Regions from separate parts of the Methylobacterium aquaticum genome, predicted to be linked through region 2. Evidence: riboswitches for the same ligand, from Rfam matches in the RefSeq annotation. Region 2 holds a riboswitch; each other region holds the start of a gene.
What was found. Region 2 has a riboswitch for cobalamin ahead of F1D61_RS30545 (TonB-dependent receptor). Riboswitches for the same ligand answer to the same signal wherever they lie in the genome.
Positions count from the first base shown of each region.

Region 1: linked by a shared signal. The riboswitch ahead of F1D61_RS13300 (TonB-dependent siderophore receptor) and the one ahead of F1D61_RS30545 (TonB-dependent receptor) in region 2 are both predicted to bind cobalamin.
Region 3: linked by a shared signal. The riboswitch ahead of F1D61_RS13275 (TonB-dependent receptor) and the one ahead of F1D61_RS30545 (TonB-dependent receptor) in region 2 are both predicted to bind cobalamin.

Region 1 covers NZ_CP043627.1:2,911,513-2,915,592, reverse strand. Annotated here, with positions in the region: gene F1D61_RS13315 (hypothetical protein) at 1-628, shown strand, start outside; gene F1D61_RS13310 (hypothetical protein) at 625-990, shown strand; gene F1D61_RS13305 (hypothetical protein) at 1,016-1,318, opposite strand; cobalamin riboswitch at 1,703-1,899, shown strand; gene F1D61_RS13300 (TonB-dependent siderophore receptor) at 2,007-4,080, shown strand, end outside.
Region 2 covers NZ_CP043627.1:6,607,777-6,611,856, forward strand. Annotated here, with positions in the region: gene F1D61_RS30540 (PepSY domain-containing protein) at 1-221, opposite strand, end outside; gene F1D61_RS30545 (TonB-dependent receptor) at 221-2,350, opposite strand; cobalamin riboswitch at 2,608-2,811, opposite strand; gene F1D61_RS30550 (ABC transporter substrate-binding protein) at 3,315-4,080, shown strand, end outside.
Region 3 covers NZ_CP043627.1:2,902,022-2,906,101, forward strand. Annotated here, with positions in the region: gene F1D61_RS13265 (VOC family protein) at 1-134, opposite strand, end outside; gene F1D61_RS13270 (hypothetical protein) at 479-1,072, opposite strand; cobalamin riboswitch at 2,473-2,672, shown strand; gene F1D61_RS13275 (TonB-dependent receptor) at 2,879-4,080, shown strand, end outside.

The sequences.
Region 1 (4,080 bases), 3.3 Mb from region 2:
CAGCGACGCCTTTGCTTACATTCGCGCCCACTGCTCAGCCGCCACCAACGAGGCGATCTGGCAGTCAGTTTCGTCCTTCCCCGAGCAGAAGATCGTCGAAGCATTAGTGCGGCGGTGGGCGAAACGGTTTGACCAATTGCCATTTCTACTCGAACTTGCCGACCCGTCCCTGGTGGTGTTGAACACGGGGGCTGCGCTACTCGACGCCGGGCGCCGCTACGATAACTGCCTCTCGACTAAAATCCCTGACGTGCTGGTAGGGCGCAATCTGTATGTTGAGGTCAAAACTGGCCGCAGCCGCGGTCTGATTGCCGAACTGAGACGAACCTCTCGATGCTGGGTCCTTCACATGCTCCATCAACGCGGCAATGGGCGAGTTCCCCGAGATCTTGCTGCGGCTGCTCGTAGCAAACTCGCGGCCCACGGTATCGCAATCTACGACCGCCCCGCGAACGGCATCGCTGGCGTAAATGCGGCAGCCAAGCTGCTTGACATCTACGATTGGAATATCGCGGACGTCAATGAATTTGACACCCCGGAGCCACTCAGTCTCGCAGAGATCGAGGAAGAACTCGACAGCCTTGTTCGGGAATTTGGAGTGGCGGCATCGGCAGCCGAGTTTGCATGATGAAGGCATGGCCGCCGTTCGGCTTGAAGGTCTTTGAGAGAGCGGAAGTTGTTCGAACAAGGCTTCAGCGTCCAGAAGACCATACGACGGTCATGCGGCACAACCTCGAAGTTCTTCGGGGTCTGGTGGATGTTCTTCGAGCACGCGCCAGCACACAGATAGAACTGGAAGCGCTACGCGTCGAGGTCCTTGAAGCGGAGGCGACGATCGCCTCTCTTGTCACTGATCTGGAGCACGAACGTGCATACGCCTCCCACCTAGAAAAGCGGCTTGCCGAATTCGAGGACGCCGCCGAGGCTGCTCAAAGATCACGCCCGCCACTGAGGATCGTGACTTTCAAGAAGGAGCCGAAGGACACCTAAGTTTTCGACCAAGCCGCAAGTCGGATCAACGGTACGAGCGACGACCCAGGAGATTGGCCACACGCATATCCCTGACGATCGCCACGTCGATCTTCTCGATCTCGGAGGCGAGATCTGGGCGAAGGGAAGCCGCCTCGGCCAACCGTGATCTGACAGCCAGCATCGTTTGGGGTGAGACACGCGCCGTCGCACCGCCGCGCCGTTTGAAGTCGCGAAGGTAGCTGCGATCCCTCGCGCAGAAGTTCAGAGAGAACGACTGATGCGAGTGGGTCAGGCCGAGGGCGATCACGGCGTTGGCGGTCGCGATGATTTGGTGTCCGTAGAGCATAGCCGGGATTGAGCAAGTGGGATAAATATATCTGTCAAGTTATTTAGGTTGATCATGAAGCCAAATTTCAGCATGAACTCTGTTGCCGATACCGCCATCGGTAGTTTCACGTTTACGGGCCCAAGCGACCAGATACTCCTTGATCGGACGCGCGAGTGGTGTGTGCATTTCATCGACAACGACTGGCGATACAGGGTCTACATGGAGACTGGAACGATCGCGTTCGACTTCGCCGTCCAGGGTGACGCTGATCTTTTCAGGAAGATCACGAAGAGGGCGCCGACCTTGATCACCTGCGTTTGAGTGGGAGTAGTTGCTGTCACCCTCCGAACACACATGCCCTGTAAAGCGAATCGCGACATTGACGACGCGCCGGTTGATCGGCTTCCCTGGACAGGACGGTTCCTCCCCGGAGGATCAAAAGGGAACACGGTGAGGGCGGAGAGCCCGATGCCGCGGCTGTACCCGCAACTGTGAGCGGCGAGCCTTCCACCACCGAAGTCACTGGGTGCCTCACCCGGGAAGACGGTGGCAGGCGCTGACCCGCGAGCCAGGAGACCTGCCGTCAGCCGTGGTCACACGCGAAACACGTCGGGCGGGATTTCCTGATGGGTGTCGAAGCGGATGCGCCTGCCTCCGCCTGAGACCTCGTTCGCGGTGACGTGCCACTGCCGTCCACCGAGGCTCCGTGAACCCGCCCCGTCTCCATTCGTCGCTGCGGCGCTGCGCTGTCGCCGCCTGCGCGATCACGCCCGTGATCACCGTCATCCCGAGCTACGCCCAGCCCGCAAGTCCCGCCGCGGCGGCTGACGCCACCATCCCGCTCGACCCGATCTCGGTCGAAGGCACCTTCACGGCGACGCCCAGCTATCGCGTCGAGGAACTCTACAGCGGCACGAAGACCATCACGCCGCGGCGCGACCTGCCCCAGCAGGTCGACGTCGTGCCCCGGGAGGTGCTGCGCGACACCGCCGCTACCCGCGTGGAGCGCGCTCTCGACTACGTCCCGGGGGTCGGCAAGCAGAACGACTTCGGCGCCCAGAACCTTGCCCTCTACTCCGTGCGGGGCTTCGCCACCCAGGACATCTTCCAGAACGGCTTCAACATCGCCCGCGGCTACAACGGCGCGCCCGATACCCAGAACGTCCAGTCGATCGAGGTGCTGAAGGGTCCGAGCGGGGCGCTCTACGGGCGCAGCGACCCGGGCGGCACCGTCAATATCCTTACCAAGCAGCCCGTGGCGTTGCCCTTCGTCGAGATGGGCACCCTGTTCGGCAGCTTCGGCACGGCGCGCACCACCGTCGATGCGGGCGGACCCCTGAACGAGGACGGCACTGTCCTCTACCGCTTCAACGGCGCGCTCGCCCGCCAGGACAGCTTTCGCGATTACGTCGACGGTGACCGCGTGCTGGCGGCGCCCGTGGTGAGTTGGCAGATCAGCCCCGACACCAAGCTCACCGTCGAGACGCAGTACCTGCGTAACCGCCAGACCTTCGACCGCGGCACCGTCGCGGTGAACGACCGCCTCGGCCTCGTCCCGCGCTCGCGGTTCTTCGGCGAACCGGGTGACAACTCGGTGTCGGAGAGCGGGATCGTGCAGGTGCGGCTGGAGCACGCCTTCAGCCCCGACTGGAACCTGCGGGTCGCGGGCCACTTCAACACCGGCAGCCTGACTGGTCTCCAGACGGGCGCTACCGGGCTGCTCGATGATGGGCGAACCCTGCTCCGCGAGTTCCGCCGCCACGACTTCACCTGGGGTGTGGCCATCGGCCAAGCCGAACTCGTCGGGCGCTTCGACACCGGGCCGTTCGCCCACACCCTGCTGCTCGGCCTGGAGCACGAGCGCTACAACAGCACCGAGAACCTGCTGCGCTCAACGCCGCGCATCGACCCGTTCGCGCTCGACCTGTTCAACCCGGTGTACGGCCAGCCCAAGCCGCCCTTCACGCGCCGCTACAGCGCCAGCGAGAACGTCGGCAACACCGCCGTCTACGCGCAGGACCAGATCGCCCTGAGCCCGGAGTGGAAGCTCCTGCTCGGCAACCGCACCGATTTCTACAACCAGACCTTCCGCGACAAGGTCGGTGGGGAACGCACCGAGCAGGACCGCACTGGCTTCTCGCCACGTGCCGGGCTCGTCTATCAGCCGCTGTCCTTCCTCTCGCTCTACGGCAACGTGGCGGCCTCCTTCCGTCCGAACACCGGCTTCGACAGTGCGACACGCCCCTTCGCCCCGGAGACGGGCTTCGGTTACGAGGTCGGGGCCAAGCTCGACCTCTTCACGGGCCTGAGCGTGACGGCCGCGGCCTTCCACATTGAGAAGGAGAACGTCCTCACCACCGATCCCAAGGACTTCTTCTTCCAGATCGCCGCGGGGGCCGTGCGCAGCCAGGGCTTCGACCTGAGCTTCGTCGGGCAGGTGACGCCCGAGTTCCGGGTGATCGGCGGCTACGCCTTCATCGACGCGGCGGTGACGCACGACGAGGTTCTGCGGATCGGCTCGCCGCTCCTCAACATCCCGCGCCACTCGGGCAGTCTGCTCGGCGTGTATGAGGTCCAGGGCGGCGACTGGAAGGGCTTCGGGATCGGCGGCGGCGTCCGGGCAGTCGGCTCGCGCCTGGGCGACAGCGGCAACGAGCGGTTCCGGCTGCCGGGCTACGTGCTCGCCGACGCCCTGGTCTACTACCGGTACGAGAACCTGCGCTTCGGGCTGAACGTCGACAACATCTTCGACGCAACCTACTACGAGCGCTCCTACAACT
Region 2 (4,080 bases):
CCCGACCGCTCCAGCGCGCCTTGCGGCGTCAGCCGCACGGCCTCAAGGGTGAGCGGGGCCAAGGCCGCGACCCGCTCCGCCGCGGTGAGGCCGGGAAAGCCGACGGTCAGCATCACCAGCCCGGAGACGAACCAGGCGACGACGAAGAGCCCCGTCGCGATGCCGAGCCAGCGATGGCCGAGATGCAGCCATCGCTTCAGGCGCTTGACGAGCCCCTTCATCAGAACGTGACGTGATAGGCGAGCTCGACCGAGCGCGGGCGGCCGAGCAGCCAGGAATTGACGTTGCCCCGCACCGCGTAGATCTGGTCGGTGAGGTTGTAGCCGCGCAGCGACAGGCGCGAGGTCGGCGTCACCTGCCAGTCCAGGCTGGCATTCAGGAGCGTGTAGCCGGGCCGCTTCACCGTGTTGGCGAAGTCGCTGAACACCGGCCCGACATCGTTGATCCCGAGCCGCGCCATCCAGCCCGATGCGAAGGCGTAGGAGAGCCAGACGTTCGTCACGCGCTGGGGCACGTCGACCGGGACCTTGCCGGCGAACGACACCAGGCCGGCATCGGTGTTCTGCGCGAAGGCATCGTAGCGGGCCCGCAGCAGGGCGGTGTTGGCCTCGATGCGCCAGGCGTCCGACAGCTGGTAGGCGAAGGCGACCTCGACGCCGCGGGAGGACTGGCTGCCGACCGGGGCCACCTGCGTCGGCCGGTCGGGGACCGGGCTCAGCAGGTTGTCCTTGCGGATGTGGTAGGCGGCGAAGGTCCACTCGCCGCGCCCGCCGTCGAACAGGCCCTTGGCGCCGGCCTCGACCTGCTCGCCGGTGGCGAGCTGGAACTGCGCCTGCGCCACGCTGGTGGTGATCAGGTTGCTCAGGGGATCGGCGGCGGTGGCGTACTGGGCATAGAGGGCGAGGTCGGGCGTCGGGTTGTAGACGGCGCCGACGCGGGTGCTCACCGAGTCGAAGGTCTTCTCGAAGGCGGCGCCCGCGAGCGGCCGGTTCACCGCCACCCGGGGCACGTCGTAGCGCACGCCCGTCACCAGGGCGAATTGCGGCGTCAGCTCCAGCCGGTTCTCGGCGAAGACCGAGGCCTGGCGGGTGCGCGAGACGATGTCGGTGCGGGTGCCCGCGACGTTGATGAAGCGGCCCTGGGCGAAGTTGTACGGATCGACGACGCTCTCGCCGTCGAACGGCGCGTTGCTGTCGCGGCTGAAATCGATGTGGTTGACGTCGAAGCCCACGACCGTCGCCGTCTTGAACCCGAACAGGCTGCCGCGGACCGTCGCGTCGAGGCGGTTGCCGATCTGCTCCTCGTGGTGGAGGATCTCGATGTAGTCGCTGCGCCGGATCAGGCCGGTCGCGGGCTGGTAGGCGTATTGCTCGACGTCGCGCCAATGCCGCTCGGTCGAGAGGCGGTAGGCGGTGTTGCGGATCGTGATGTCCGGGGTGGGGTTCCACTCGGCGCGCAGCTGCGTCCAGTTGTCGAACCAGGCGATCTGCGAATCCTGGATGTTGTAGTTGGTGAAGCGCAGCCGGTCGGGCACCCGGCCGCCGATCAGCGGCGAGCCCCAGTAGCGGGTCGGCTCGTTGTAGCCGAGGTCGTGCGAGAGCGTGACGCTCAGATCGGGCGCCGCCCGCCAGGTCACCGCGGCGGAGAGGGCGAGATTGCGGAAGTCGCCGTCGGGCTTGACCCAGCCGTCGGCCCGGTTGCCGCTGAGGTTGAACCGGTAGGCCAGGTTCTCGCCGACCGGCCCGCCGGTGTCGAGGGCGAGCCGCGCCAGGCCGTCCGAGCCGATCGCCGCCCGCGCCTCGCCGATCGGGGAAAAGACCGGCTTCTTCGGCACCACGTTGATGATGCCGCCGATCGCGCCCTCGCCGTAGAGCACCGAGGCGGGGCCGCGCAGGACCTCGATCCGCTCCGCCGACCAGGTGTCGAACGGGAAGGTGACGGTGCCGACCCCGACATAGAGCCGGGTGCCGTCATAGAGCTGCTGCACCGAGCCCGGCCCGACGAAGCCGCGGCTGGCAAACGACAGGTTGCCGTTGCCCGGCCCGGCGACGCTGGAGATGCCGACGGCGTTCTGGGTCACCGCCTCCTCGACGGTGTTCTGGCCCCGGGCCCGGATGGTCTCGCCGGAGATGACGTCGAGGCTCCCCGGGGTCTCGAACGGGGTGAGGCCGAGGCGGGACCCGGAGCGCGACGGCGTCGCGAGGTTGAGGCCGGGCGCGGCCTCCTCCCGGGTGCGGGCACCCGCGACATCGATGCGCTCGAGGCCGATCTCCTCGGAGGAGGCCGGTGCGGCGGCAAGCAGGATCGTGGTGGCGAGGGCGGTGGAGCGGCGAGCGCGTTGCGCGGGCATGAAGGAGTCCAGGGCAGGCTGTCGTCCCGTCCGTAGCCGTTCCCGCCAAAAATGTAACGTTATAAAGTTACATTTGAACAATCCCGGGCGAGCCGCGGGAGGCGTCGAGCGCATCCGGTCGGCGGGGCGGACGGAGAGGGCGGCGGGCATGGCGGGACGGCGCGAGGCTGTGGCACGTCACCGCGAACGACAGCGGGGCGACGGCTCCTCGCCATTCGCCTCGACACCCATCAGGACACCCCGCCCGACGTGCTCGCGTGTGACCACGGCTGACGGCAGGTCTCCTGGCTTACGGGTCAACGCCTGCCATCGTCTTCCCAGGGACCTTTGAGGGTCCCCAGTGACATGAGTGATGGAAGGCTCGCCGCTTACAGTTGCGGGGGCAGCCGCGGCCTCGGGCTCGTCGCCCTCACCGCGTTCCCTTTTGATCCCCGAGGGGAACCGTCGGGCGCAAGCTTAGCCGTTCGGTTACCGAGGAGCAATGGTGTTCGGGAGGTTGCCCGCGGGTGCGATGCGGATTTCGCCTGATCTGTTCCGAGACCAGTCGGGCGCGGGATCCCCTCTCCCGTGTGGGAGAGGGGTAGGGGTGAGGGTGGCGCGTTTCCGTGTAAAGCTCAGGCCATCGTGCGGGCGGCTCAATCGCTCAGTTCTTTTCTGAACCGTCGCCACCCTCACCCCCGGCCCCTCTCCCACACGGGAGAGGGGAGCGCGTCTTACCTTTCTTCAACGGATCAAGCGGAAATCGTTCACTTTTCTGCAGTCTGCCAGAAGCGCCGTTCGCGTCGTCGCGATCCGGACCAGCATGTCTCGTCTGGCAGGCCCGCACCGTGGCATGCACCCCGCCGCCTGTCCCACCCGCAGACTTGACGCCCTAAAATATTAGTGCACCAATGGACGAAAGTACGGAGCGATCCGTACCCGATCAAGGGCCGGCAGAGCCCGCGCGCAGCAAGACGGGGGAAACATGACGATCACACGCCGCAAGGCGGTCGCGGGGCTCGTGGCCGGGGCGGGGCTCGTCCTCGGCGGTCGCGCCCGGGCCGATCTGGCCCTGCCGAAATCGCCCGTGGTCGTCACGGTGGTCGACGTGGCGGGCAACCTGGCGCTGACCCAGAAGGCGATCGAGGCCTATCGCCGGGCAAAGCCCGGCATCGTCTCGCGCTTCGCCTTCACCAAGGCGCCGGCGCCGGAACTGCCCTCGAAGCTCAAGGCGCAGCAGGCCGCCGGCCGGGTCGACATCGACCTCGTGCTCACCGGGACCGACGGCATCGCCGCCGGCATCGAGCAGAAGCTGTGGGTCGATCTCAAGCCCTATGCCGGCCAGCTGCCGAAGCCCGCCGACATCTACCAGCCCGCCGCGCTCCGGCTGAACGGCCTGGCGCAGGGCCAGGGCCTGTGCGTCGCCTGGTATCCCTCGGGCCCGCTGATCGAGTACATGCCCGAGCGGGTGAAGACGGTGCCGACGACGGCGGACGAGCTTCTGGCCTGGGCGCGCCAGAACAAGGGCAAGTTCATGTATGCCCGGCCGGCCAATTCCGGTCCCGGCCGCACCTGGATCATGGGCCTGCCCTACATCCTCGGCGACGCGAACCCGACCGACCCGGACAAGGGCTGGGACAAGACCTGGGAGTACCTGAAGGCGATCGGCGAGACGGTCGACTACTACCCGGGCGGCACCTCGCAGACGATGAAGGAGCTCGGCGAGGGCAGCCGCGACATCGTGGTCTCGA
Region 3 (4,080 bases), 3.3 Mb from region 2:
CCCCCCATCTCGCCCGTCCGCACGAGGCGTGCGCCGAGCCCATCGACCCAGAACCGAAGTGCCTCGTCGAGGGAGCCGACCGCGAAGCCGACATGATCGGCGCGCTGTACATGGATGCTCGTGTGTTCCGTCATGCAGGACGTTCTACCGGCAAAGGGACCGCTCGTCTGCAATAGGTCGGAAGCGGCTGCTGACTCGCCCGAACGGTAGGAGCGGCCCGCCGCCGATCTCTAAACGGCGAGCCCCTCTGCCTACCAGCCGCTGGCGTTCCGCAGCACCTGCTCTCCCTCGCCTCGACGCCGCTGCTAATGTTCTATAAGGCGCGCGACCCGGGCTAGGACCATCGCTTCGCGAATACCCTATCGGGCTCGGCAGTCAGTCAATTCACCCTCAAGCTCGCGGATGTGATGACGGGCGTGGGCGAAATTGGCTTCGATCGTGGTGATGTGGTCGACCACAGCGGTGACCACCTCGCCAATCACTGGACGCCTCCCCAGACCATCTTAAAACAAATCGCATGATCAGGGTCCGCGAAACCGATAAAGCGGGTCTTCGGGAATTGCGACCATCCAGGCGCGTTCTCATCGAGCCACTCACGCACGTCTTCGAGAAGGATGGGATGGTAGCACATCTGCCAAATCCGATATTGGGCGGCGCGACGCAGTCGATGCGTCACCGGGTACTCCGCCCGGAAATGGGCCAGCTTCTTGGTCCGATCCTCACGATCTTCGCGCGCCGTCGCGTCCTGACGCGAGCGCCATTGTTCCCGGTAGAGCATCATGGACGCAGCCACCTCAAACCACGCCGTATGGTGGGGTTTGGCGAAGCCGATGTAGCTCCCGCCCACGGAGGTATAAAGCAAGCCCCACCCAGGACAGTGCTCATCAAGCCAGTCTCTGGCGCATGGCATGATCTTGAACGGGGGAATGACCCAGTTTGCACTGACCGAGCAATAATGTTCGGCATTAAGCCGCTGGGAGCGCGGGTAATTCTTCCTGAAGGCAGCGGCCTTGATAGCAGCGCACTGCCTCTCAGTGCGGGACGAGCCCTTCGGGATGCGGGGAGCCATCATCGCGATGCCTCGGGAAGATTCAGCCATTCGCTCGACGTCGAACAGGCATTCACGCAATCATTGTAGTAACACATACTGAAAAATGGTCCGTGTAGGTGACCATCTCTTTTTAGCAGGCCGCTACAGCGAATCGAAAACTTAAATTGCTTGATGGAGGTTTGTTTTAATTTGACATTAAGAAAAAATTGCGTTGCTCATGGCGTGCATGGCTGCAATAATAAATAAATTGTCACAACGAATATTTTCGTTTATTGTCGTTCAAGATACTGCTCAGGGTGATCGCAAGATCCTGATGGCTGACCCGGCCAAAACACTATCCCGGAGATTGAGGTGCTTGGACGCGTGAAGGCGTCGGCCGTAGACGGGACGGATGAGGTGAGAGCAACCGATCGGGCGGACGGTCCCTTGAAGTAGGGCAACGGCACGGCTCCCGGACCGACAGCGATCGGTGAAAGGCACGTAAATGATGATCCAGGCCGTTGTAGAATTTCGGCTGGATCACGTGGAGGTCGAGTTCGTCAATTCGCTCGATCCCACGAATGCCCCGAAAGGGGCGACCGTCATGGCATTCAAGCACCAGCATTGGGCAAGACCCGGTTGAGAAAGGGCTCCGACACTTCGTCGTCGAGCACTCACCCGGACCATCCCGACCAAGCACTTTACGAGGGTGCGCCAGAGATAGGGCTGCAATGCAGGTACAGGGTGACCGCCTGCCTCGGAGAGATCCGAGTAAGTAGCTGATTGACCGTTTCCGACTCAGTGCGAACGAAATTACATCTCCTCTTCCACAGCGCTTATTCGTTGAGCGTTGTGGAGGGGGAGAAAAGCGTAGGATCTAGTGCGAGACGAAGGAGATCGATCCAGAAGTTCTTCGAGAGCGGGTTGGAGGCGAAGTAGTTCCCCTCCCATGCGCGCCTGAAGTCCTCGGCGGAGGCGCGTAAGCGCAGTAGCCGAGGGCGAGGACGCCCGGTGAGGTCGAAGCCGAAGGCGTAGATCTCGCCGCAACGAGTTTTAGGAACAAAAACTTGAATTCGACGAACTCGTGCGATAGTTATTCCGACATCGGACCCGTAGAAAACAACACCGATTTTCTGCTAAGTACAACGAGTGCATGGAGGTGAGCAGGACTTCTGGCTTTCCATGAAGGCACATGGGAAGAACTCGTCGAGTTGGTAGCCCGGCAAAGCCTTTTTGGGTGCCGGAACGGCGGTCGTGCAACTGGAACAGCAGCGCTCAACCCCCTCAGTCGTACTCGCGCTCGGGTTCGGAGCCGCACACGGCTCATGATTACCTGCGCCCGTACAATCTCCCCCGGTGCTATCGAGCACGACCGCTGTGTCGCGGCCAGGGCACGGCTAACGGGATTGTTGGCCATCGCGTTGACGCCGAACACAATCCTCGCCAAGGGTTGTTTTGACGGTTCCCCTCGGGGATCAAAAGGGAACGCGGTGAGGCGCGCGAGCGCCAAGACCCCGGCTGCCCCCGCAACTGTGAACGGTGAGTCTTCCGCCACCAAGTCACTGGATGGAACCCATCCGGGAAGACGGCATGAAGGCAGCGACCCGTGAGCCAGGAGACCTGCCGTCAGTCGTGGTCACGCGCGAAGCGCGTCGGGCGGGGTGTCCTGGCGGGTGTCGATACGGGTCATCGGGATCCGGGCGGCCTTGTTCGCGGTGACGTGCCACTGCCGTTACCCAGGTCCCGCCCGTGCCTACTTCCCGCCTGTCGATAGCTCCATCGGTTTTTACGTGCGCCGCGGCGCTCCTGTTGGCTCCTCCCGCTGTCGCTCAGGAGGCGGCAGGCGAGATCCGCCTCGACGAGATCGAAGTCGCTGCGCCGCGGCCCGCGTCGTCCAGCGCTGCCGCCAGCGCCGGGTACGTCGGAGGCATCAGTGGGATCGGCGGCGGCCTTCGCCCTGTCGATGCTGCCAGCGCCGGGATCATCTCGGGCGCCCAGATCAACAGCCGCCCCGTCACCCGCCCGGGCGAGGTGCTGGAGGAAGTGCCGGGCCTGATCGTCACCCAGCATTCCGGCGAGGGCAAAGCCAACCAGTTCTTCCTCCGCGGCTTCAACCTCGACCACGGCACCGACATCGCCATCCACGTCGACGGCATGCCGGTGAACATGCGCACCCACGCCCACGGCCAGGGCTACGCCGACCTCAACTTCCTGATCCCCGAACTGGTCGGCGCGGTCGAATTCCACAAGGGACCGTACTTCGTCCGCGACGGCGACTTCGCCTCCGCGGGCTCGGTGCGGATCGACTACCTCGACAAGCTCGACCGGAACCTCGCCCTCACTACCCTCGGCAGCTTCGGCTTCAAGCGCGGGCTCTCGTCGGCCTCGGTGCCGCTCGGCGCGGGCAACCTCTTGGTGGCGGGCGAGGCGCAGACCTACGACGGGCCGTGGGTCGTGCCCGACGCCCTGCGCAAGCTCAACGGCGTCGCCCGCTACAGCCAGGGCACCGCGACGGACGGCTTCGCCGTCACCGGCATGGCGTATTGGGCCAAGTGGAACGCCACGAACCAGATCCCGGAGCGGGCGGTGGCGGAGGGGTTCATCGGCCGCTACGGCACCCTCGACCCGACCGATGGCGGCGACACCGGGCGCTTCTCGCTCTCCGGACGCTGGAGCCAGTCGGACGCGGGCGGCATCACGCGGGCCTCGGCCTACGTGATCCGCTACCAGATGAACCTCTGGAACAACTTCACCTACTTCCTCAACGACCCCATCAACGGCGACCAGTTCCGCCAGCGCGACGCCCGGGTGCTCGGTGGCGGCGAGATCAGCCGCGTCTTCCAGGGCGACCTGTTCGGGTTGCCGATGGAGAACGAGATCGGCGTGCAGACCCGCACCGACGACATCCGGGTCGGCCTGTTCAACACGACGGCGCGGCAGTACCGCTCGACCGTGCTCGACGATCGGGTGTTAGAGGCGAGCGCGGCCTTCTACTACGAGAACCGGGTGCGCTGGACCGACTGGCTGCGCACCAGCGTCGGCTTCCGGGC